One region of the Streptomyces sp. NPDC093149 genome, then DNA from elsewhere that is predicted to be linked to it. Evidence: predicted binding sites of a transcription regulator. Region 1 holds the regulator's gene; each other region holds the start of a gene.

Evidence for each region. Region 1 encodes HrcA, which represses chaperone genes, less so after heat shock. Its sites were predicted from a motif close to TTNGCACTCNGNNNNNCNGAGTGCNAA; they were not measured.
Region 2: a site for HrcA is predicted at 3,719-3,745, ahead of groL (chaperonin GroEL). Genes of this name have one in related genera too.
Region 3: a site for HrcA is predicted at 4,942-4,968, ahead of groES (co-chaperone GroES). Genes of this name have one in related genera too.

The regions. Positions count from the first base shown of each region.
Region 1 covers NZ_JBIVON010000002.1:612,914-620,779, forward strand. The annotation lists gene ACIQCZ_RS09230 (SpoIIE family protein phosphatase) at 1-1,405, shown strand, start outside; gene hemW (radical SAM family heme chaperone HemW) at 1,568-2,800, shown strand; gene ACIQCZ_RS09240 (DUF3097 domain-containing protein) at 2,864-3,685, opposite strand; gene ACIQCZ_RS09245 (MBL fold metallo-hydrolase) at 3,711-4,433, opposite strand; gene hrcA (heat-inducible transcriptional repressor HrcA) at 4,631-5,647, shown strand; gene dnaJ (molecular chaperone DnaJ) at 5,648-6,784, shown strand; gene ACIQCZ_RS09260 (nitronate monooxygenase) at 6,909-7,866, shown strand, end outside.
Region 2 covers NZ_JBIVON010000001.1:161,728-169,593, forward strand. The annotation lists gene ACIQCZ_RS00845 (glucosyl-3-phosphoglycerate synthase) at 33-983, opposite strand; SAM riboswitch class I at 1,137-1,263, shown strand; gene thrC (threonine synthase) at 1,281-2,582, shown strand; gene ACIQCZ_RS00855 (MoaD/ThiS family protein) at 2,612-2,890, shown strand; gene ACIQCZ_RS00860 (cold-shock protein) at 3,313-3,519, shown strand; gene groL (chaperonin GroEL) at 3,908-5,530, shown strand; gene ACIQCZ_RS00870 (hypothetical protein) at 5,854-7,095, opposite strand; gene ACIQCZ_RS00875 (hypothetical protein) at 7,173-7,866, opposite strand, start outside.
Region 3 covers NZ_JBIVON010000001.1:567,173-575,038, forward strand. The annotation lists gene ACIQCZ_RS02820 (class I SAM-dependent methyltransferase) at 1-449, opposite strand, end outside; gene ACIQCZ_RS02825 (hypothetical protein) at 545-1,210, shown strand; gene ACIQCZ_RS02830 (hypothetical protein) at 1,365-1,730, shown strand; gene ACIQCZ_RS02835 (methyltransferase domain-containing protein) at 1,747-3,000, opposite strand; gene ACIQCZ_RS02840 (polysaccharide deacetylase family protein) at 3,116-4,096, shown strand; gene ACIQCZ_RS02845 (DUF6234 family protein) at 4,311-4,793, opposite strand; gene groES (co-chaperone GroES) at 5,121-5,429, shown strand; gene groL (chaperonin GroEL) at 5,530-7,158, shown strand; gene ACIQCZ_RS02860 (hydroxyacid dehydrogenase) at 7,444-7,866, opposite strand, start outside.

The DNA of each region.
Region 1 (7,866 bases):
CGACGACTGGAACCCGTTCCCCGGATCGTCCGACGACCCGGGCTTCCAGCAGGGGCTGCGCGCCGCCGAACTGCTCGCCCCCACCGCCCGGCGGGCACTGCGCGACGACGCGGACTGGGCCGGCCGCGGCGCGCTGTCGTTCCTGGCCGAGGCGTCGGACCTGCTCGCCGGCCAGCTCGACGAGGACATCGTGGCGGCGCTGGCCGGACAGTTACTGGTGCCCAGACTCGCCGACTGGTGCGCGGTCTGGCTGGAGCCCGAGAACGGCGGTCCCTCGGCCGTCCCCCGGCTCGCCAGCGTCTGGCACCGGGACGAGGCCGAGACCGGGCCGCTGCGCGCGGCGCTGGAACAGGGCCCGATCCGGCTGCCCGAGCGGGTGGGCACCGGACCCGTCTCCATGCCCTGGCCGGGTGGCGAGGAGGACGGTGAATCCGACGGACATGCCGCCGGGTCCGCCCTCGCCTACCGGATCACCTCGGGCGGTCGGACACTCGGCGCCGTGCTCCTGGGCCGGGAGGGGCTGGCACGTGTCCCCGACGAAGTGACGGCCCTGATCGAGGACTTCGTGCGCCGCGTCGGCCTCGCCGTGGGCGCCGCCCGCGCCTACACCCGGCAGGCCACCATCAGCCGCATCCTGCAACGCGCGCTGCTGCCCGGCAAGGTGGCCGACATACCGGGCGTCACCAGCTCCCTGGTCTACGAACCCAGCGACGACGGGGTCGTCGGCGGCGACTTCTACGACATCTTCCCGTGCCCCGGCGACCGCTGGTGCTTCGTCCTCGGCGACGTCCAGGGCAGCGGCCCGGAAGCCGCCGTCGTCACCGGCCTCGCCCGGCCCTGGCTCCGGCTGCTGGCCCGTGAGGGATTCGGCGTCGGCGAGGTGCTCGACCGGCTCAACCGGCTGCTCCTCGACGATGCGATGGAGGCCGCCGAGGCGGCCGCGCTCATGGTGGCCGCGGCGGGCGGCCAGCAGACGGCGGACACCGGACAGTCCCGCTTCCTCTCCCTGCTGTACGGAGAACTCGTGCCGCTGCCCGACGGCGGCGTGCATTGCACCCTCGCCAGCGCGGGCCACCCGCTGCCGCTGCTGCTGCGGCCCGACGGCGAGGTGCGCCCGGCCGCCGAGCCCCAGATGCTGCTCGGGATCTTCGACGACGTCGCGTACGAGAGCCAGAGCTTCGACCTGGCGCCCGGCGACAGCCTGCTGTGCGTCACGGACGGCGTGACGGAGCGGCGCTGCGGGCCGCTCATGTTCGACGACGGGGACGGCCTGGCCCTCGCACTCGCCGACTGTGCCGGCCTGTCGGCGGACGGGATCGCGGACCGGATCAAGCGGGCCGTGCACGAATTCGCCGAGCGGCCGCCCGATGACGATCTGGCCCTGCTGGTGCTCCAGGCGGGGTGAGGACGAGAACGAGCGGACGAGGGGAGAGCAGGGGCAGGACGAGGGGACGGGCGGGGCGGGACGGCGCGGTCGCCGAGGGAGCCGTGCGGTCCGTGCACGCTGTCGTTCCCTGATCACGGGCGTGGCTCGGAGGTTTCCGGGCGGCGAGCGACAATGGGCGGTATGCCTTCCGTACTGCCCGATGGTGAACCCGTACCCGACGACGGGGCGCTGCCCCGCCATGCCCTGGAAGGCGCTGCCGACCGGCCGCTCGGCTTCTACCTGCATGTGCCCTACTGCGCGACCCGCTGCGGCTACTGCGACTTCAACACCTACACCGCCACCGAGCTGCGCGGCTCCGGCGGTGCCCTGGCTTCCCGCGACAATTACGCGGCCCATCTGATCGACGAGGTCCGCCAGGCCCGCAAGGTCCTGGGCGACGATCCGCGTCCGGTCCGTACGGTCTTCGTCGGCGGTGGTACGCCGACCCTGCTGGCCGCCGCGGACCTGGTGCGGATGCTGGGAGCGATCCGCGAGGAGTTCGGGCTGGCGGACGATGCCGAGATCACCACCGAGGCCAATCCGGAGTCCGTCGGTCCGGCGTATCTGTCCGAGCTGCGGGAGGGCGGCTTCAACCGGATCTCGTTCGGGATGCAGAGCGCGCGGCAGCATGTGCTGAAGATCCTGGACCGTACGCACACGCCGGGACGGCCCGAGGCGTGTGTCGCCGAGGCGCGGGAGGCGGGCTTCGAGCACATCAACCTCGACCTGATCTACGGCACGCCCGGGGAGTCCGACGACGACTGGCGGGCCTCGCTGGACGCGGCGATCGGAGCGGGGCCGGACCATGTGTCGGCGTACGCGCTGATCGTCGAGGAGGGTACGCAGCTGGCCCGCCGCATCCGGCGCGGCGAGATCCCGATGACCGATGACGACGCCCACGCGGACCGGTACCTGATCGCGGACGAGGCCATGGCCGCGGCGGGCTTCTCCTGGTACGAGGTGTCGAACTGGGCCCGTACGCCCGAGGGCCGCTGCCTGCACAACGAGCTGTACTGGCGCGGCGCCGACTGGTGGGGCGCCGGTCCCGGGGCGCACAGCCATGTCGGCGGGGTGCGCTGGTGGAACGTCAAGCATCCGGGGGCGTACGCGCAGGCCCTGGCCGAGGGGCGGTCGCCCGGCGCCGGGCGCGAGATCCTCTCCGCGGAGGACCGCCGGGTCGAGCGGATCCTGTTGGAGCTGCGGCTCGTGGACGGCTGCCCGCTGTCGCTGCTGGCACCGGCGGGGCTGGCCGCGGCGGGGCGGGCGGTGGACGACGGGCTGCTGGAACGCGGGCCGTACGGGGCGGGGCGGGCGGTGCTCACCCTGCGCGGGCGGTTGCTGGCGGACGCGGTGGTGCGGGACCTGGTGGACTGAGGGGCGGGAGCGGGGCGGACTCCGCCCCCGGCCCCCGGCCCCCGGCCGCCGCCGCCGGAGAAGCTACTCGGGCGGCGCCGTCACGAAGTCGATCAGATGCTCCACCGAGCCCAGCAGCGCCGGCTCCAGGTCCCGGTACGAGCGCACCGTGGAAAGGATCCGCTGCCAGGCCGCCCCCGTGTTCTCCGGCCAGCCCAGCGAGCGGCACACGCCCGTCTTCCAGTCCTGGCCGCGCGGCACCACCGGCCATGCGGGAATGCCCACGGACGACGGCTTCACCGCCTCCCACACGTCGATGTAGGGGTGGCCGACCACCAGTACGTCCGCGTCCGAGACCCGGTCCGCGATCCGGGACTCCTTGGAGCCGGGAACCAGGTGGTCGACCAGGACGCCGAGCCTGGCGTCCGGGCCGGGGGAGAACTCGCGCACGATGGCGGGAAGGTCGTCGATGCCCTCCAGGTACTCGACGACCACGCCCTCGATCCGCAGGTCGTCGCCCCAGACCCGCTCGACCAGCTCCGCGTCGTGGCGGCCCTCCACATAGATCCGGCCCGCCCGTGCCACCCGGGCGCGCGCGCCGGGGACCGCGACCGACCCCGAGGCCGTGCGTGTGGGGCGCACAGGACCGGCGGCCGACGGGCGTACCAGCGTGACCAGCCGGCCCTCCAGCAGGAAGCCGCGCGGCTCCATCGGGAACACCCGGTGCTTGCCGAAACGGTCCTCCAGAGTCACGGTCGGACCCTGGGCCGTCTTCTCACAGCGGATCACCGCACCGCAGAATCCGGTGGAGACCTCCTCCACGACCAGGTCGGGCTCGGCGGGGACCTCGGGAACGGGGGCGGACCTCTTCCACGGCGGGGTCAGGTCCGGCTGGTAGCTGCGCATCGGATGACGATAGGACGACAACACCTCACGACACGCCGAAGAGGGCGGCCAGCCGGTCGCGCTGGGCCCTGACGAACGCCGCGTCCACCACCGCCCCGTGCCCCGGGACGTACACCGCGTCCTCGCCGCCGAGCGCCAGCAGCCGGTCCAGCGCGGCCGGCCAGCGGGAGGGCATCGCGTCCCGGCCCGCCTGCGGTTCGCCGGACTCCTCGACCAGGTCGCCGCAGAGCACCACCGTCGGGGAGCCGGGGACGAGCGCCACCAGATCGTGGCCGCTGTGGGCGGGGCCCACGTTCGCCAGCAGCACCTGACGGCCGCCGCCCAGATCGAGGGTCCACTCGCCGCACACCTCGTGGTGCGGCGCCACCAGCACACCGGCGGCCTCCGCCGCGTCGTGCTCGGGCACCCCGTGGCGCACCGCGTCGGCGCACAGCTCGTCCGCCCCGCGCTTCAGGAGTCCGGCCATGCCGACCGCTCCGTACACCTGGGCGCCGGAGAACGCCGCGGTGCCCAGTACATGGTCGAAATGGGGGTGGCTGAGTGCGATATGCGTCACCCTCCGGCCCAGCAGGGCCTGTGCCTGGGCCCGCACCTGCGCCCCCTCGCGCAGCGTCGATCCGGTGTCGTAGAGCAGCGCGCCGTCCGTCCCGGCCACCAGTGCGACCGTCGCATCCCACCCGGGAAGCCGCCGCCGGCCCACTCCGTGACCGAGTCGCTCCCAGCCGAACTCTTCCCAAGAGGCGTTCATACCGCGACGCTATCCGCAAAGACCTGCACGGTCTCGCGGCAGGGTGGCCGGTCGCCCTTGCTAGGCCCCCACTCGTCCGCCGTACACTGGCCGGGGGATTGCTGGCACTCACATCGACAGAGTGCCAGGAGGATTCCTGGGAAAGAAACAGGAACGGTCCGAGAACCACCGAGGAAACACAGCTGGAGGTGTGCGCGATGCTCAGCGAACGCAGACTCGAAGTGCTGCGCGCCATCGTCCAGGACTATGTCGGCACCGAGGAGCCCGTCGGCTCCAAGGCGCTCACCGAGCGGCACAAGCTGGGGGTCTCCCCGGCCACCGTCCGCAACGACATGGCGGTGCTGGAGGACGAGGGCTTCATCGCCCAGCCCCACACCAGCGCGGGACGCATCCCGACGGACAAGGGCTACCGGCTCTTCGTCGACAAGCTCGCGGGCGTCAAGCCCCTCTCGTCGCCGGAACGTCGCGCCATTCACAACTTCCTCGACGGCGCGGTCGACCTCGACGACGTCGTGGGCCGCACCGTTCGGCTGCTCGCGCAGCTGACCCGGCAGGTCGCCATCGTGCAGTACCCCTCGCTGACCCGGTCCACGGTGCGGCATGTGGAGCTGCTCTCGCTGGCGTCCGCCCGGCTGATGCTCGTGCTGATCACGGACACCGGCCGGGTCGAACAGCGCATGATCGACTGCCCCGCCCCGTTCGGTGAGACCTCTCTCGCCGATCTGCGGGCCCGGCTCAACAGCCGGGTCGTCGGACGCCGTTTCACGGACGTCCCGCAACTGGTGCAGGACCTGCCGGAATCCTTCGAGAGCGAGGACCGGGGAACCGTGTCCACCGTGCTCTCCACCCTGCTCGAAACCCTCGTCGAGGAGACGGAGGAGCGGCTGATGATCGGCGGCACCTCCAACCTCACCCGGTTCGGGCACGACTTCCCCGTGATGATCCGGCCGGTGCTGGAGGCATTGGAGGAGCAGGTCGTGCTGCTGAAGCTGCTCGGCGAGGCCAAGGACTCGGGCATGACCGTACGGATCGGGCACGAGAACGCCCACGAGGGGCTCAACTCCACGTCCGTCGTCGCGGTCGGCTACGGTTCGGGCGACGAGGCAGTCGCCAAACTCGGCGTGGTCGGACCGACCCGCATGGACTACCCCGGAACGATGGGAGCGGTACGCGCAGTGGCACGTTACGTCGGACAGATCCTGGCGGAGTCGTAAGTGGCCACGGACTACTACGCCGTACTCGGCGTGCGCCGCGACGCATCTCAGGACGAGATCAAGAAGGCATTCCGGAGGCTCGCCCGTGAGCTGCATCCGGATGTGAACCCCGATCCGAAGACCCAGGAGCGGTTCAAGGAGATCAACGCCGCCTACGAGGTGCTGTCGGACCCGCAGAAGAAGCAGGTCTACGACCTCGGCGGCGACCCGCTGTCCGCCTCCGGCGGCGGTGGCGCGGGCGGATTCGGGCAGGGCGGCTTCGGCAACTTCTCCGACATCATGGACGCGTTCTTCGGTACGTCGTCGCAGCGCGGGCCCCGTTCGCGCACCCGGCGCGGCCAGGACGCGATGATCCGGCTGGAGATCGATCTGGCGGAGGCCGCGTTCGGCACCACCAAGGACATCCAGGTCGACACGGCCGTCGTCTGCGCGACCTGCAGCGGCGAGGGCGCCGCGCCCGGCACCTCCGCCCAGACCTGTGACATGTGCCGTGGCCGCGGTGAGGTCTCCCAGGTCACCCGGTCCTTCCTGGGCCAGGTCATGACCTCGCGGCCCTGCCCGCAGTGCCAGGGCTTCGGCACGGTCGTGCCGACCCCCTGCCCGGAGTGCGCCGGCGACGGCCGCATCCGCTCGCGGCGCACACTCACCGTGAAGATCCCCGCAGGCGTCGACAACGGCACGCGCATCCAGCTCGCGGGCGAGGGCGAGGTCGGCCCCGGCGGCGGTCCGGCCGGCGATCTCTACGTGGAGATCCACGAGCTGCCGCACCCGGTGTTCCAGCGCCGCGGCGACGATCTGCACTGCACGGTCACCATCCCCATGACGGCGGGCGCGCTCGGCACCAAGGTGCCGCTGGAGACGCTCGACGGACTGGAGGAGGTCGACATCAGGCCCGGCACCCAGTCCGGTCAGTCCGTCCCGTTGCACGGACGCGGCATCACGCATCTGCGCGGCGGCGGGCGCGGCGATCTGATCGTGCACGTCGAGGTGATGACCCCGACGAAGCTGGACCCGGAGCAGGAGCGACTGCTGCGGGACCTGGCGAAGATGCGGGGCGAGGAGCGGCCCACCGGCCAGTTCCAGCCCGGACAGCAGGGGCTCTTCTCCCGGCTGAAGGACGCCTTCAACGGCCGCTGACGGTCCCCGCTCACCGTTCCTGACCGCCGGACGGGCTCGCTCGCCGAGCCCGTCCGGCGTTTAAGGGCAAAATGGACCGCAGGCCGCGCACGCCGAGGCGCGCGGGACGTGACACGATGCGGTCATGTCATCCGTGTTGACCGATCTCTGCCGGTATCCGATCGTGCAGGCCCCGATGGCGGGTGGCGCGTCCTGTCCGCAGCTCGTCGCCGCCGTCGCCGAAGCGGGCGGGCTGGGTTTCCTCGCCGCCGGGTACAAGACCGCGGATGGCATGTACAACGAGATCAAACAGCTGCGCGGGCTGACCGGTCAGCCCTTCGGCGTCAATCTCTTCATGCCGCAGCCTGGGCTCGCCGACCCGAGCGCCGTCGAGGTGTACCGGCACCAGCTCGCCGGTGAGGCCGCCTGGTACGAGACCCCGCTCGGCGACCCGGACTCCAGCGGCGGCGACGACGGCTACGAGGCCAAGCTCGCCATTCTTCTGGAGGACCCGGTCCCGGCCGTCTCCTTCACCTTCGGCTGCCCGACCCGCGACACCCTCGACGCGTTCGCCGGAGTCGGCACGTACACGGTTGTGACGGTCACCACGCCCGAGGAGGCCCAGGCCGCCCAGTGGGCGGGCGCCGACGCGGTCTGTGTCCAGGGCACGGAGGCGGGCGGCCACCAGTCCACCCACCGGGACGACCCGCAGACCGACGGCACCGGGATAGGACTGCTCTCCCTGGTGGCCCAGGTCCGCGAGACGGTACAGCTGCCGATCATCGCCACGGGCGGGCTGATGCGCGGATCCCAGATCGCCGCGGTGCTGGCCGCGGGCGCGGAGGCGGCGCAGTTCGGCACGGCCTTCCTCGTCTGCCCCGAGTCCGGGGCGCATCTGCTGCACAAGCAGGCACTGACCAACCCGCTGTTCGTACGGACCGCGCTGACCCGGGCGTTCTCCGGCCGCCCGGCCCGGGGCCTGGTCAACCGTTTCATGCGTGAGCACGGTCCGTACGCCCCGGCCGCCTACCCGCAGGTCCACCATCTGACCGCCGGGCTGCGCCAGGCGGCGGCCCGGGCAGGGGACGCCCAGGGCATGGCGC
Region 2 (7,866 bases), on a different contig from region 1:
CGAACCACCCAAACGTGCGAAGTCAGGCGACGTCAGGCCGCGCGGCGCGAAACGTACTCCTCGATCTCGCGCATCGGCGGGCGCTCCTCGGTGTCCACCGGATGGGTGCGCGGTACGAAGCCGTCCTCGCCGCGCTCGAACTGGGTGAGCGAAGGCCGCACCAAGTGGCCGCGGGACAGCCGGAGCTGGGCGGTCCGGTAGATCGCCGCCGCCATCCGGCCGAGCGCCTGCCCGTCCTGGTGGCGGTGCTTGCGGACCCCCACGTCCACCTGGGCCAGCGCGTCCAGGCCCACGGTGTGCAGCGCGTCGACCAGGAGGCCCAGTTCCACCCCGTAACCGACGGGGAAGGGCAGCTGTTCGAGGAGCGAGCGGCGCGCCGCGTACTCGCCGCCCAGCGGCTGGACGAAGCCGGCCAGCTGCGGCCAGTGCAGATTGAGCAGCGGACGCGCCACCAGCTCGGTGACCCGTCCGCCCTGCCCCGCCGTGTCACCGAGCGGGCGGTCGTACATCGCCTTGACGAACCGCACGTCCGGGTCGGTCAGCAGCGGGCCGACGATGCCGGAGACGAAGTCGGCCGAGAATTCCTTCAGATCGGCGTCGACGAAGCAGACGATGTCACCGCCGGTCACCAGGAGCGACCGCCACAGCACTTCGCCCTTGCCGGGCACGGCCGGTATCCGCGGGAGTATGTCGTCGCGGTGCACCACCCGCGCACCGGCCTCCCGGGCCACCTTCGCCGTGGCGTCCGTGGAACCGGAATCGATCACCACGAGCTCGTCGACCAGCCGGACCTTCTCCATCAGCTCGCGCCGGATCGCCGTGACTATCTCGCCGACCGTCGCCTCCTCGTTCAGCGCGGGCAGCACGACGCTCACGCTCCCGCGACGCGGGTCCCGGGCCTTGGCGGCGAGGAGCCGGTCCAGCGGGCGGTCGGCGGCCGACCAGGAGCGCCTGGCCAGCCAGCTTTCGACCTCTTCCAGCACGGTCGATACTCCCTGTATGTGATCCATCTCGCGGTTCGGACGACTATCTCAACTGTCCGGTGCTTCGGTTACAGTCTTGAACAACGCGGACGGCCGTCGCATGTCGGGGTCGGTCCGCCAATAAATGCCTGGATCGGAGATCCAGTGCCACAGCGCTCATCCAGAGGGACTGAGGGAACGGCCCGTTGAAGTCCCGGCAACCCTCCTGCCGACCGCGAGGTCAGGTGGGGAAGGTGCCAATTCCGTCTCGTGGCGAAACGCGCCGCGAGGAAGATGAGGAGAAAGGGCCTCGCCTCCATGGCTGCGCAGACCGTTGCAGTAAGCACCAATTCTTCCACCGACGCCGTCGACCTCGGCCCCGCCGCGGCGCTTTCCTGCCGCGAGTGCGGCGAGCGTTTCGAACTCGGCCCCATTTTCGCCTGCGCGTCCTGTTTCGGGCCGCTCGAAGTGGCGTACGACCTGCCGAGCGGCTCTCCCGACGAGCTGAAGAAGCGCATCGAGGCCGGGCCCGACAACATCTGGCGCTACGCGCCGCTGCTGCCGGTCCCCGCCGATGTCGCGGACAAGCCCAACATCAACCCCGGCTTCACCAAGCTGGTCAAGGCCGACAACCTCGCCCGCGAGCTGGGCGTCACCGGTGGCCTGTACGTCAAGGACGACTCCGGCAACCCGACGCACTCCTTCAAGGACCGCGTCGTCGCCATCGCCGTCGAGGCCGCCCGCGCCTTCGGTTTCACCACCCTCTCCTGCTCCTCCACCGGGAACCTCGCCGGTGCGGTGGGTGCCGCCGCCGCCCGCGCCGGCTTCCGCTCCTGCGTCTTCATCCCGCACGACCTGGAGCAGGGCAAGGTCGTCATGGCCGCGGTGTACGGCGGCGAGCTGGTCGGCATCGAGGGCAACTACGACGACGTCAACCGCTTCTGCTCGGAGCTCATCGGCGACCCGCTCGGCGAGGGCTGGGGCTTCGTCAACGTCAACCTGCGCCCGTACTACGGCGAGGGCTCCAAGACCCTGGCGTACGAGATCTGCGAGCAGCTCGGCTGGCGGCTGCCCGACCAGATCGTCATCCCGATCGCGTCCGGATCGCAGCTCACGAAGATCGACAAGGGGCTGCAGGAGCTGATCAGGCTCGGACTCGTCGAGGACAAGCCGTACAAGATCTTCGGCGCCCAGGCCGAGGGCTGCTCCCCGGTCTCCACCGCCTTCAAGGCCGGTCACGACGTCGTGCGGCCCCAGAAGCCGAACACCATCGCCAAGTCCCTGGCGATCGGCAACCCGGCCGACGGCCCGTACGTCCTGGACATCGCGCGGCGCACCGGCGGCGCGGTCGAGGACGTCGACGACGAGCAGGTCGTCGACGCGATCAAGCTGCTGGCACGCACCGAGGGCATCTTCGCGGAGACGGCCGGCGGGGTGACGGTCGGCGTGACGAAGAAGCTGATCGAAGCCGGTCTGCTCGACCCGACGCTGACCACCGTCGTCCTCAACACCGGCGACGGCCTCAAGACCCTGGACGCGGTGGCCGCCACCTCGCAGGCGACCGCGACGATCCGGCCGAGCCTGGACGCGTTCCGCGCCGCCGGCCTCGCCACCAGCTGACCACCCGAGACCGAAGGAAGGCACCCGCCATGAGCGTCAAGGTCCGCATCCCTACCATCCTCCGCACCTACACGGGCGGCCAGGCCGAGGTCCCGGCCGAGGGCTCGACCCTCTCCCAGGTCATCGAGTCCCTGGAGCGGAACCACCCGGGCATCGCCGCCCGCGTCCTGGACGACCAGGGCAAGCTGCGCCGCTTCGTGAACGTGTACGTCAACGACGACGACGTGCGCTTCGAGGGCGGTCTGGAGACGGCGACGCCGGACGGCGCCGGAATCTCGATCATCCCGGCCGTCGCGGGCGGCTGCTGATCCTGCGCCCGACTGCACAGCGTTATGGGAATTGCCCCCTCTGCGAGAGAAGCGGAGGGGGCAATTCTGCATGGTTGAGCGCGGTACAGTGTGGGAAGTCCCCCCAGCCGCCCGTGCCGCCCGCATATGAGAATGCGCCTGGTCGCGACAAGATGCAGCCAAAGTGTCGGATCTCCTTGCGTCATAAGTCACGTTTGCCCGGCCCGACTTGCCCGGGAATCCCATGAATTCCGCATATTCGGGTGTTCGGTGCTGCCCAGAATTCTCGTCCGATTGACCTGTTGCAGAGGGCAGTTGGGCAGATACATTCAGCCGCGGTCGACGCGTTCCGGCGCACGCACCCTCTCCTGTCGGAGGGTGAGTTCTGACCCGGGCCCGCGAAGTGCGGTCCTGCGCAAGGGCCAGTAATAGGGGAGTTAGGCATGGCTCAGGGCACCGTCAAGTGGTTCAACGCGGAGAAGGGGTACGGCTTCATCGCGGTCGACGGTGGTGCGGATGTTTTCGTCCACTACAGCGCGATCCAGATGGACGGGTACCGCACCCTTGAAGAGGGTCAGCGAGTTGAGTTCGAGATCTCGCAGGGCCAGAAGGGGCCGCAGGCGGACATGGTCAAGCTCGCCGTCGGCTGAGCTCGACGCGGTCGGCCAACGGACACCACTCACGCGCGGAGGGCCCGTACCCCAGGGGTACGGGCCCTCCGCGCGTCCGCGTCCAGGCCCTCCGCGCGTCCGTGTCCAAGGCCTCCGCGCGTCCGCGTTCCGGCCCGCCGTGCCTTCGCGTCCGGGCCCGCCGTGCGGAGTCGTCCTTGTCCACATCCGGAGGGGGACGCTTGCACTCTCGGGGGTCGAGTGCTAATCATTGGCGTTAGCACTCTCCAGGTGAGAGTGACAGAACTTGGACCGGGCCGGTGAGGCCCGCACGTCCGGTGGGGCAAGGAACCACCGGTCACGCAGGCCGTCCGTCGCGGGCGCCACTCGGTCCGGAGCAATCCACCCCTGTCCGGGAGGACCACTTCACATGGCCAAGATCATCGCGTTCGACGAGGAGGCCCGGCGCGGTCTCGAGCGCGGCATGAACCAGCTCGCCGACGCCGTCAAGGTCACCCTTGGCCCCAAGGGTCGCAACGTCGTCCTCGAGAAGAAGTGGGGCGCCCCCACGATCACCAACGATGGTGTTTCCATCGCCAAGGAGATCGAGCTGGAGGACCCGTACGAGAAGATCGGTGCGGAGCTGGTCAAGGAGGTCGCCAAGAAGACGGACGACGTCGCCGGCGACGGTACGACCACCGCCACCGTTCTCGCCCAGGCTCTCGTCCGCGAGGGCCTGCGCAACGTTGCCGCGGGTGCCAACCCGATGGCCCTCAAGCGGGGTATCGAGAAGGCCGTCGAGGCCGTCTCCGCCGCCCTCCTGGAGCAGGCCAAGGACGTGGAGACCAAGGAGCAGATCGCTTCGACCGCCTCCATCTCCGCCGCCGACACCCAGATCGGCGAGCTCATCGCCGAGGCCATGGACAAGGTCGGCAAGGAAGGCGTCATCACCGTCGAGGAGTCCCAGACCTTCGGTCTGGAGCTGGAGCTCACCGAGGGTATGCGCTTTGACAAGGGCTACATCTCGGCGTACTTCGCCACCGACATGGAGCGCATGGAGTCGTCCCTCGACGACCCGTACATCCTGATCGTGAACTCCAAGGTCAGCAACGTGAAGGACCTCCTTCCGCTGCTGGAGAAGGTCATGCAGTCCGGCAAGCCGCTGCTGATCATCGCCGAGGACGTCGAGGGCGAGGCCCTGTCGACCCTGGTCGTCAACAAGATCCGTGGCACCTTCAAGTCCGTCGCCGTCAAGGCCCCGGGCTTCGGTGACCGCCGCAAGGCCATGCTCGGCGACATCGCCATCCTCACCGGTGGCACCGTCATCTCCGAGGAGGTCGGCCTCAAGCTGGAGAACGCCGGTCTCGACCTGCTCGGCCGTGCCCGCAAGGTCGTCATCACCAAGGACGAGACCACGATCGTCGACGGTGCCGGTGACAGCGACCAGGTCCAGGGTCGCGTCAACCAGATCCGCGCCGAGATCGAGAACTCCGACTCGGACTACGACCGCGAGAAGCTCCAGGAGCGCCTCGCGAAGCTGGCCGGCGGCGTGGCCGTCATCAAGGCCGGTGCCGCGACCGAGGTCGAGCTCAAGGAGCGCAAGCACCGCATCGAGGACGCGGTGCGCAACGCCAAGGCCGCCGTCGAGGAGGGCATCGTCGCCGGTGGTGGCGTGGCTCTGCTCCAGGCCTCGGCCGTCTTCGAGAAGCTGGAGCTCTCGGGTGACGAGGCGACCGGCGCCAACGCCATCAAGCTGGCGCTGGAGGCCCCGCTGAAGCAGATCGCCGTCAACGGTGGTCTTGAGGGCGGCGTCGTCGTCGAGAAGGTGCGCAACCTGGCCGTCGGCCACGGTCTGAACGCCGCGACCGGCGAGTACGTCGACATGATCGCCGAGGGCATTCTCGACCCGGCGAAGGTCACGCGCTCCGCCCTGCAGAACGCCGCGTCCATCGCCGCGCTGTTCCTCACCACCGAGGCCGTCATCGCCGACAAGCCGGAGAAGGCTGCCGCGGCCGCTCCGGGCGGCATGCCGGGCGGTGACATGGACTTCTGATCCTGACGGATCGGTAGTTCCGGCACAGCTTTGCCGTATCGGCCCCTGGGACCAGCTGGTCCCAGGGGCCGATGTCGTTTCCGGGGCGGGTACGGTGCGTGCGCGCCCTGAGACACCGCCTGCGGGACGGCCCTCGGCGTGCGAAGACCATTTCCGGAAAACGTGCCGAGGGCCCGCCCGTCAAACGGTCGTCGTGTCCGCGCAGCCACCGGTCGAAGAACGACGCCACGTACGCCCGGTTCGCCGCCGCGGCGCGGTGCGGCGGCGGCGAACCGGGCGCTCCCGGGAGCCCGCCCTCCGGCACCGCGCCGCGACGCCCCGTCCTACGGGAGCCGGTCGAGGAGCCAGGTGCAGAGTTCCTCCGTCACGAGGGTGTGCCCCTCGTTCCGGGACGCGAGCTCGTACTCGTCCAGCCCGCTCTCCTCCTGCGGGAGTTCGGAGATGTTCGTGTACAGCTCCTCGTCCGTGTCCAGGTCGCGGACGTCGACCGCGCTGACGGCGGGGACGAAGCAGTGCGAGCGGATGCGCACGTCGGTCTTGAACCCGAGGACGGGGTTGAGGGCGTTGAAGGCGTCCGCGAGGATGCCGAAGCCTTCCAGCGAACCACCGGGGGCGCCGTCGATCGACGGGAGCCCGGACGTGCGCACCTCGTTGGTCTTCGGCGTCACCACCCGCAGCTTCGCGACGGGTTCGTCGTCGCCCGGGGCCTGGGTGTAGAGCGTGGTGCCCGCGACCGAAAGCCCCTTGCCCTCCAGGGCCAGTTCGCCGGCCCGCACATCGGTGCCGGTGCCGACGGCCACGCCGTTGGCGACACCGATCCGCCGCGGCCGTTGCGGCCATTCGCCGACGGCCGCCATCTCCGCGAGGAACGCGGCGCGTTCGTCGCTCCGGTCCGGTGTCCCGTCCCACTTCGCGATGTGCCGCCACAGCAGCTCGCGCGCGGCCGGGCTGTTGATCTGGTCGGAGAACCGGCTGTCGAGATCCTTGATGTAGTGCGCGAATGCCTGGAGCGCGAGGGGAATCCAGGCGCCGCGGTGCGGGCTGTCGTACGAGAAGTAGAGAGCGGTCTGGTGGTCCAGGCGCATCTGCTCCATCTTGGCCAGGGCGTGCCGGGTGACCAGCCCGCCCATGCTGAATCCGCCGACGGCCAGCGGTGCGTCGCCCGTCCGCTCCGCGATGGCGTGCTGGATCGCGGCCTGCGCGGTCCTGGAGTTGTCCAGAATCGACGCACTGCGCTCATGGAAGCCGAGAAGGATCACGTCGTGTCCACGACGACGCAGCTCGCTGATGAGCGCGTAGTCGCCGAACTCCATGATCTCCCAGCAGAAGTCCAGGCTGCTCGGACCGGTGTTGAATCCGTCGGCGAAGATCACGGGCCGTACGAGGCCCCGGTTCCCCTCGCCGTAGTAGACCCAGGCGGTACCGCCCGGCAGGTCCCACACGGTGTTGGGGGGCAGGGGCAGGGCGCCGTGCTTCTCGGCGTCCAGGCGGGGGCCGGGGGCCAGGGCGATGGCGGGCCTGCGGTGAAGCTCCGAGACGATCTGCTCGTGGGTCGGTTCGGACATGGTTCGTTCCCCTTTGAGGTCGTTACGACACGTGTCAAGACGAACACGCACAGTAGCGATCTCGAAGGGGAAGTGGATCAAACCACTCCCAGGTGGGAGCCGGTTTCGGACATGTCGCGATCACGGCGGCGGGGGCGGGGCGGGCGGCCGATCCGCTCGGAGCGCGGCTTCATCGCTGCTCGGACATCGTTCATGCGGCTGTGTACGCCAGTGGGCGGGATGGTTCCGGCCGGGCCGGTGGGAGTGTCGACGGGGGTGCCCCGGCAGGGTCCGCACCGGCCGCCGATCAGGGCCTCCGAACTGCCGGGCGCGCGGCACTCGCCGCACTCCAGGGTGCGCAATACCGTCCGGTGGTGCGTCGGAGCGGCCCGTTCGGGTGGCATCTTGTCGGTCAGTCGCCTGCGGACGAGAGCCGCGGCATGGTGGACGGGGGCGGGAAGGCCGTCGGTGAGGGCGTGGAGCAGTTCCGCTTCCGTGGCGCCGCGCTCGAACCAGACGGTGACCTGCGGCTCCAGTGCCGCACAGTCCGCCGCGGAGAGGGTGAGGGCAGGGGTGGTGCGGCCCAGCGCGGCCAGCAGTACGAACGCGCGGGAACGGGTGGGGTGTTGCTGCCGCCGTTGCTCGGGCGGTGCGTCGCCCCGGCTGAACGCCGCCCACCAGTCGTCGTCCCGCGCGGTGCGGGAGAAGAATGTGCGGGTCACCCAGAGCAGGACCTCGTCATGGGTGACGCACTCGCTGCCGCGCCGCAGATGACCGGCGTCCTGGAGCCGG
Region 3 (7,866 bases), on a different contig from region 1:
TGCCAGCGGCGTACGTCCTCGTCCCCCTCCGGCGCCAGCCCGTGCTCCAGGAAGTGCAGGGTCGCACCGGGTTTGAGGACCCGCCGCACCTCGCGCAGCGCCGCGTCGGCGTCGGGGATGGTGCACAGCGCCCACGTCGACAGGGCGCCGTCGAAGGTGTTGTCCTCGAACGGCAGGTACTGACTGTCCAGGCAGGCGCGCCGCACCAGGGCGTGCCCCGCGTCGATGCGGTCCCGGGCCAGCTTCCAGCCGAGATCGGACGGCTCGACCGCGGCCACGTCGGTGACGGCCTCCGGGTAGAACGGGACGTTGTGCCCGGAGCCGAACCCGATCTCGATGATCTCGCCGTACAGGCCTTCGCAGACCCGGCGCCGCAGCGGCTCGAACGCCTTCGAGCGGCCGGTGGCATCGGCGATCCGGGGCACGATCCGTTCGGCATAGAACCCCATCGTGAACCTCCGTGTGTCCCTTCCCAGCATGGCACCCCGGCGGCCCCGACGCACCGTGCCGTCGCCGGATGCCCGCGGTCGATATGGTCTGGCCCATGTTCAGCCGCGCACAACTGCCGCCGCCCCCACCGCCCGTGGAGATACGTTCCTGGCCCGACCGTGAGGCGCTGCTCGCCGACCGGGCCCTGGTGCTGGGGGAGTTGGTGAAGAGGCATGTCTCACCGGCGCGGCTGGCGACGCTGTGGCTGTGGGCGGCGCTCTGCGCGGTCGGCTGGTCGCTGGTGAGCGCGGCGCTCATCACGTTCGAGGAGACCTACGACATCTTCAGCGCCGTGCTCGCCGTGATCCTCGCCGGAATGGGCGCCTGCTGCGCGGTGCCCGCGGTCGTCCTCGTCGTCATCGGGCTGCGCCGCGACTGCGACATCCGCCGACTGCTCTCCGCCTGGGGCGGGTTGGACCGCGATCCGGTGCGCGACGCGGGGTTGAGGATGCCGGGCGTCAGTCTCGTCTGGCTGCTGTCGTCCTTCGCGCTGTGCGTACTCGGGCTGTACACCTGCATCGCGGTCCCGGCGACCGACGAGGCGGTCCGGGGCGGTTTCGGCCTCGCCGCCCTGTTCATGGGACTCGGGATGATCTGCTGGCTCGTCGGGCTGATCGGCGTCACCAAGGCATTCGCCCACCGCCGTTGGGTGCTGCGGGTACTGGTCGGGGCGCCCGCCCCGGAGCCGTTGTTCTCCGCCGGGGGCGGCGCGCACCGCTGACGGCCTCGCCCGCGACGGCGGCGTCGCGGAGTCCGGGGCCTCCGCCTTGGATTCGAAGGCCCCGACGCCATTCCTTCTCCCGCTGCCGAGCGCGGGCGAGGGCGTGGACCTATCCTGGCCGGATACATGAGTCACGCAGGGGGAGGGGTGTCGCATGGAGTGGTACTGGTGGGTGCTCATCATCTTCTGGACGGGCGGCTTCGGATGGGCCGTCGACAACGTCCGTACCGCGCTGCGCAACCGGCACAGCCGCAAGCTGGAGCTGCTGGAGGCGGCCAGGCAGGAGCGGCTGGCCGTCGAAGCGGCCCACAAGCCGCCGGAGCCGGTCTGCGGCTGCACGCACCATCTCGCCAAGCACGACAAGCGGGGCAGGTGCCATGAGCGGGTCGAGGTGCCGACGGCCTGGGACGAGGCCAAGAAGCCGGTCCGTTTCGAGGCGGGCCAGTGCAACTGCCAGCAGTACGTGGGTCCCCAGCCGCTCTCCCAGGTGTACGCCGAGGACCTGACCGACCTGGCGTGACGGCCGCCCCCGCCGGTCAGGCGGGACCGGTCAGCGGGTGGCCGATCAGCATCGTCGGTGCTCCGGCCACCCGGGTCAGGAAGACCGTCGCGGCGTTCGGTCCCTGGAGCTTCATCCTGCGGCGCAGTTCCTCCGGCTCGACGGCCGAGCCGCGCTTCTTCACCGTCAGGACGCCGACCTTCCGCTCCCGCAGCAGCGCCTTCAGCTTCTTCATGTTGAACGGCAGCCGGTCGGTGATCTCGTACCCGGTGGTGTACGGGGAGTCGTACGGCTCGTCGCTCGTGACGTACGCGATGGTCTCGTCGATCAGGCGGCCGTCGCACCGCGCCACGATGTCGGCGACCAGATGGGCACGGATGACGGCGCCGTCCGGCTCGTACAGATAGCGGCCGACCGGGCCGACGGGCGGGGCGGGCAGCGGGGCCGCCGACCACAGCGCGGCACCGGCAGGCAGCACGGTGGCGCGGTACGAACCGGCCGTGAAGCCCTCGCCGAACCAGAGCACCGCCTCCTTCACATCGCCGCCGTCCGAGATCCACTCGGCCTCGGCCCGCGCCGGGATCGCCTCGTGCGGGATGCCGGGGGCGATCTTCAGCGCGGCGCGCGGGGCCCCGAGCGCCGCGCCGGTCGCCCAGGAGAGCGGCGGCGAGTACGCCTCGGGGTCGAAGATCCTGCCCCTGCCGCCGCGCCGCGCCGGGTCGACGAAGACCGCGTCGTACGGCGAGGTGTCGATCCCGGTGACATCGGCGCGGCGCACCTCGATCAGGCCGTCCAGACCGAGCGCGGCGGCGTTGGCGCGGGCCACCTCGGCGGTCAGCGGATCGCGGTCCACGGCCAGGACCGAGATGCCCGCCCGCGCGAGCGCGATCGCGTCGCCGCCGATCCCGCAGCAGAGGTCGGCGACGCTCCGCACCCCCGCCTCCACGAACCGCCGCGCGCGATGGGCGGCCACCGAGGTACGGGTCGCCTGCTCGACGCCGTTCGGCGTGAAGAACATCCGGTACGCGTCCTCGGCGCCGAATTTCGCCACCGCCCGCTGCCGCAGCCGCGCCTGCCCCAGCGCGGCCGACACCAGGGAGGCCGGGTGGGTGCGGCGCAGCCGGGTGGCGGTGGCGAGCTCCTGGGCGGGGTCGTACGAGCGCAGCCCGTCCAGCAGCGCCGCGCCCTCCGGGGTGCGCAGGGCCATGAAGGCGGCGAGCGGGTCGTCGGCGCCGGACGGGCCGGGGGCGTCGGACGGGTCGTTCGGGGCGAGAGCGTTCACCCGTCCCATTGTGGGCCAGCCGGGTTGACCGGCGGACCCGGCCGCGGTGTCGGACCCCGGGGCCGCTCACGGGCTGGCAGGATGCGACGTCATATTACTTATGCGACAAAAGGAAGAATTAGACATGGAAGGGCGAGAATCGGGCACGTTCGACACCGGTGCGCGCCGGGCTTCCGGCGCGCACCGGCCGGCCCGCGTGGTCCTGGTCGCACTCCTGCTGGCCGCGGTCGGCTCGGGCTGCGCATCCGGGACCGGCGGCCGGGGCGACGCGGACACCGAGCACCGGGCCCGACCCTCCGCCGGACACCCGGGCGGTCCCGGGCAGAAGGCGGGCCCGGGGCAGCAGGGCCGCGCGCCTGCCGGATATGAGAACGCGAGGCTCGCCCCGGCCGTGCGGGCGGCCCTCGCGAAGAAATGGGGACTGGACCGGCCACCGCTGGTCGCACCCCCGCCGCCCGCGGTGAAGCCGCGCCTCACCACCCGGGAGGGGTTCGAGGTCAAGGGCGGTGACGACTCGCTGCCGCCGGTGTTCACCACCGTCCCGACCAAGGACCGGGTCGTCTTCCTGACGATGGACGACGGTTCCGAGAAGGACCCCGAACTGCTGCGGATGATGGACGAGCTGGACATCCCGTACAGCGCGTTCCTCAGCGACTACGAGGTGCGCGACAACTACGGGTACTTCGGCGAGGCGCAGCGGCTGGGCGTGTCACTCAACAACCACACGCTCGACCACCCCTATCTGCCCGGCCTCTCCCACAGCGGGCAGAAGCGCGAGATCTGCGGCCAGCAGGACATCATCGAGAAGAGGTTCGGCAAGCGTCCCACCCTCTTCCGTCCGCCGTACGGCAACTACAACGGGGACACGCTCCGCATCGCGAAGTCCTGCGGCATCAAGGCCGTGCCGCTCTGGAACGCGGAAGCGTTCCCGGACCGCATGGAATGGCGCGAGGGGGACCAGGACCTGCACCCCGGCGACATCGTCCTCACGCACTTCCGGGGCCGGAAGGAGTGGGGAGCCGGCATGACCGACCTGGTCCGCGCGGTCATGAAGACGATCACGGACAAGGGGTACGCCGTGGCCCGGCTGGAGGACTACGTATGACCAGGGCGCACCGGCTGCTCGCCGGACTGCTGACGGCAGGTGCGCTGCTGACCGCCACCACCGCGTGCGCACAGTCGGTGGACCCGATCGAACGGCTGGGCCGCAAGGCCGCGCAGAAGATGACCCGGCCGCGGCCGTCGCCGGAGGCCGGCCCGCGGGCGCGTCCGCACGGCGATCACGGGACGCCGGGGTCGCTGGTCGTCGACGCCTGCCCTCAGCCGCCGGAGTCCAGGCACTCGCGGTTGTCGCCGCCGCTGAGGCACTGGTGGCCGGACCGTCCGGGATCGTACGAGGGGGCGGGCGCCGGTGCGGGGTGCGAACGGCGGTAGTCCTCGTGCCCGGTCAACACCGTGACCAGGCACAGCAGCAGTGCGGCCAGGACCTGGATGCCACCCGCCCAGGGCCAGTTCGAGCGGATCAGGACCACGGCGAACAGGGAGACCACCGCGGCGAACCCGCCGAGGACGAGGACCGGGGTCCAGTCCATGGGCGGCGGACCGGGCGCCTCCCGGCCGCCGAGGTCCGGTCGCGAGACCGTCAGGGAGTAGGCGGCGACCGCGCAGATCAGCCCCTCCAGGGCCACCAGCAGCAGACCGAGCAGCACATCGAGGCAGCCGTTGACGGTGCGCGAGTGGTGCGGCGCGGTCGAAGGGCGGGGCGAGGGCGGGGCCGGAGGGCCGTACGGAGGTCCGGGCATGCACCCACGGTCGTACGGAACGGTTCGGTCCGTCCCCGCGTTGTCCTCATGGTGTCCGGAGGTTGTCCGGACTGTTGTGCGGTCGGCCGCGCGGGGGTGGCGAGCGGCCGAAACGGGCAGGGGTCTCGGCACGCCACGACTGGCTGAATTGGCACTCCGCTTGACCGAGTGCTAATCCCGGTCATAGTCTCGGTGCTGGCACTCACCACTGGAGAGTGCCAGCAGTACTGCGCGACTGGCAGGTCCGGCACCCGCGACGACGGATCCACCTGGTCGCCACCCAAAGACTCTTAACCCCGTGAGATCTCCGAAGGGGGAGACCGGATCGTGTCGACCGCCAGCACCAAGGTTGCGATCAAGCCGCTCGAGGACCGCATTGTGGTCCAGCCGCTCGACGCCGAGCAGACCACGGCCTCCGGCCTGGTCATTCCGGACACCGCCAAGGAGAAGCCCCAGGAGGGCGTCGTCCTGGCCGTGGGCCCGGGCCGCTTCGAGAACGGCGAGCGCCTGCCGCTCGACGTCAAGACCGGCGACGTCGTGCTGTACAGCAAGTACGGCGGCACCGAGGTGAAGTACAACGGCGAGGAGTACCTCGTCCTCTCGGCTCGCGACGTTCTCGCGATCATCGAGAAGTAATTCACCCACGTTTGCTTCTGTTCTGCGCCCCTGGCCCCCTGCGAACTAACCAGCCGGGCGGTCGGGGGCGCAGTTCATTTGAGAGGAAAGCTCAGCTCCCATGGCGAAGATTCTGAAGTTCGACGAGGACGCCCGTCGCGCCCTTGAGCGCGGCGTCAACAAGCTTGCCGACACGGTCAAGGTGACGATCGGCCCCAAGGGCCGCAACGTCGTCATCGACAAGAAGTTCGGCGCTCCCACCATCACCAACGACGGTGTCACCATCGCGCGCGAGGTCGAGCTCGACGACCCGTACGAGAACCTCGGCGCCCAGCTGGTGAAGGAAGTGGCGACCAAGACCAACGACGTCGCGGGTGACGGTACGACCACCGCCACCGTGCTGGCCCAGGCGCTCGTCCGCGAGGGTCTGCGCAACGTCGCCGCGGGTGCTTCCCCGGCCGCCCTGAAGAAGGGCATCGACGCCGCGGTCAAGGCCGTGTCCGAGGAGCTCCTCGCGACCGCCCGTCCGATCGACGACAAGACCGACATCGCCGCCGTCGCCGCGCTCTCCGCGCAGGACCCGCAGGTCGGCGAGCTCATCGCGGACGCGATGGACAAGGTCGGCAAGGACGGTGTCATCACCGTCGAGGAGTCCAACACCTTCGGTCTGGACCTCGACTTCACCGAGGGCATGGCCTTCGACAAGGGCTACCTGTCCCCGTACATGGTGACCGACCAGGAGCGTATGGAGGCCGTCCTCGACGACCCGTACATCCTGATCCACCAGGGCAAGATCGGCTCGATCCAGGAGCTGCTCCCGCTGCTGGAGAAGGTCATCCAGGCCGGTGGCTCCAAGCCGCTGCTGATCATCGCCGAGGACGTCGAGGGCGAGGCGCTGTCGACCCTCGTCGTCAACAAGATCCGTGGCACCTTCAACGCCGTCGCGGTGAAGGCCCCGGGCTTCGGTGACCGCCGCAAGGCCATGCTCGGCGACATCGCCACCCTCACCGGTGCGACCGTCATCGCCGAGGAGGTCGGCCTCAAGCTCGACCAGGCCGGTCTGGACGTGCTGGGCACCGCCCGTCGCGTCACCGTCTCCAAGGACGACACGACGATCGTGGACGGCGGCGGCGAGCCCGGCGACGTCAAGGGCCGGGTCAACCAGATCAAGGCCGAGATCGAGGCCACGGACTCCGACTGGGACCGCGAGAAGCTCCAGGAGCGCCTTGCGAAGCTGGCCGGCGGCGTGTGCGTGATCCGTGTCGGTGCCGCCACCGAGGTGGAGCTGAAGGAGAAGAAGCACCGTCTGGAGGACGCCATCTCCGCGACCCGCGCCGCGGTCGAGGAGGGCATCGTCTCCGGTGGTGGCTCCGCCATCGTCCACGCCGTCAAGGTCCTCGACGGCAACCTCGGCAAGACCGGCGACGAGGCCACCGGTGTCGCCGTCGTGCGCCGCGCCGCGGTCGAGCCGCTGCGCTGGATCGCCGAGAACGCGGGCCTCGAGGGTTACGTCATCACCTCCAAGGTCGCCGAGCTCGACAAGGGCCAGGGCTTCAACGCCGCGACCGGCGAGTACGGCGACCTGGTGAAGGCCGGCGTCATCGACCCGGTCAAGGTCACCCGCTCCGCGCTGGAGAACGCCGCGTCCATCGCGTCGCTGCTGCTCACGACCGAGACGCTGGTCGTCGAGAAGCCGGCCGAGGAAGAGGCCGAGGCCGGCCACGGCCACGGTCACGGCCACTCGCACTAGTGCCGTGACCGGCAGTGTTTGCCCCGTGAGGAGTGTCGTCCAGTGCGTGCGACGGCAAGGCGGTCGGAAGTCCTTGTAGCGGAGCTACCAGGACTTTTGGCCAACGCCGCGAGCGTGCGTGCTGGGCGGCGCGACGGGGCAAACACTGCCGGGAGGGGCACCAGCGTGTAGCGCCACCCGGCACCGAGGCCCGGTACCCCGTCGCGGGGTACCGGGCCTCGGTATGTGCGGCGCCCTCGGGCCGGGGACGCCGCAGGGGAGATGCGGGCGGGGGCGGAGCCCGCGTCAGGCCGAGTGCGGCAGCGCCTCCGGCAGCACCGGGTCCGCGAAGGGCAGACCCCGTACGTACCGCTCCGTCTCGTCCAGCGCCTGGTCGGCCATCCGGTGCAGCTCGTCGCCCAGCGAACCCGCGACATGCGGTGTGAGCAGTACATTCGGCAGGTCGTACAACGGCGAGTGCGCGGGCGGGAGTTCGGGTTCCGTCACATCCAGCACCGCGTGCAGCCGACCGGACGTCAGCTCGGGCAGCAGCGCCTCCTCGTCGACCAGCGAACCCCGCGCCGTGTTGATCAGGGTCGTCCCGGTCGCCATGGCCGCCAGCTGGGCCGCGCCGATGAGATGGCGCGTCTGAGGAAGCTGCGGCGCGTGCACCGAAACGACCGAACTGCTCGCGCACAGCTCGTCGAGCGAGGTGAGCCGTACACCGAG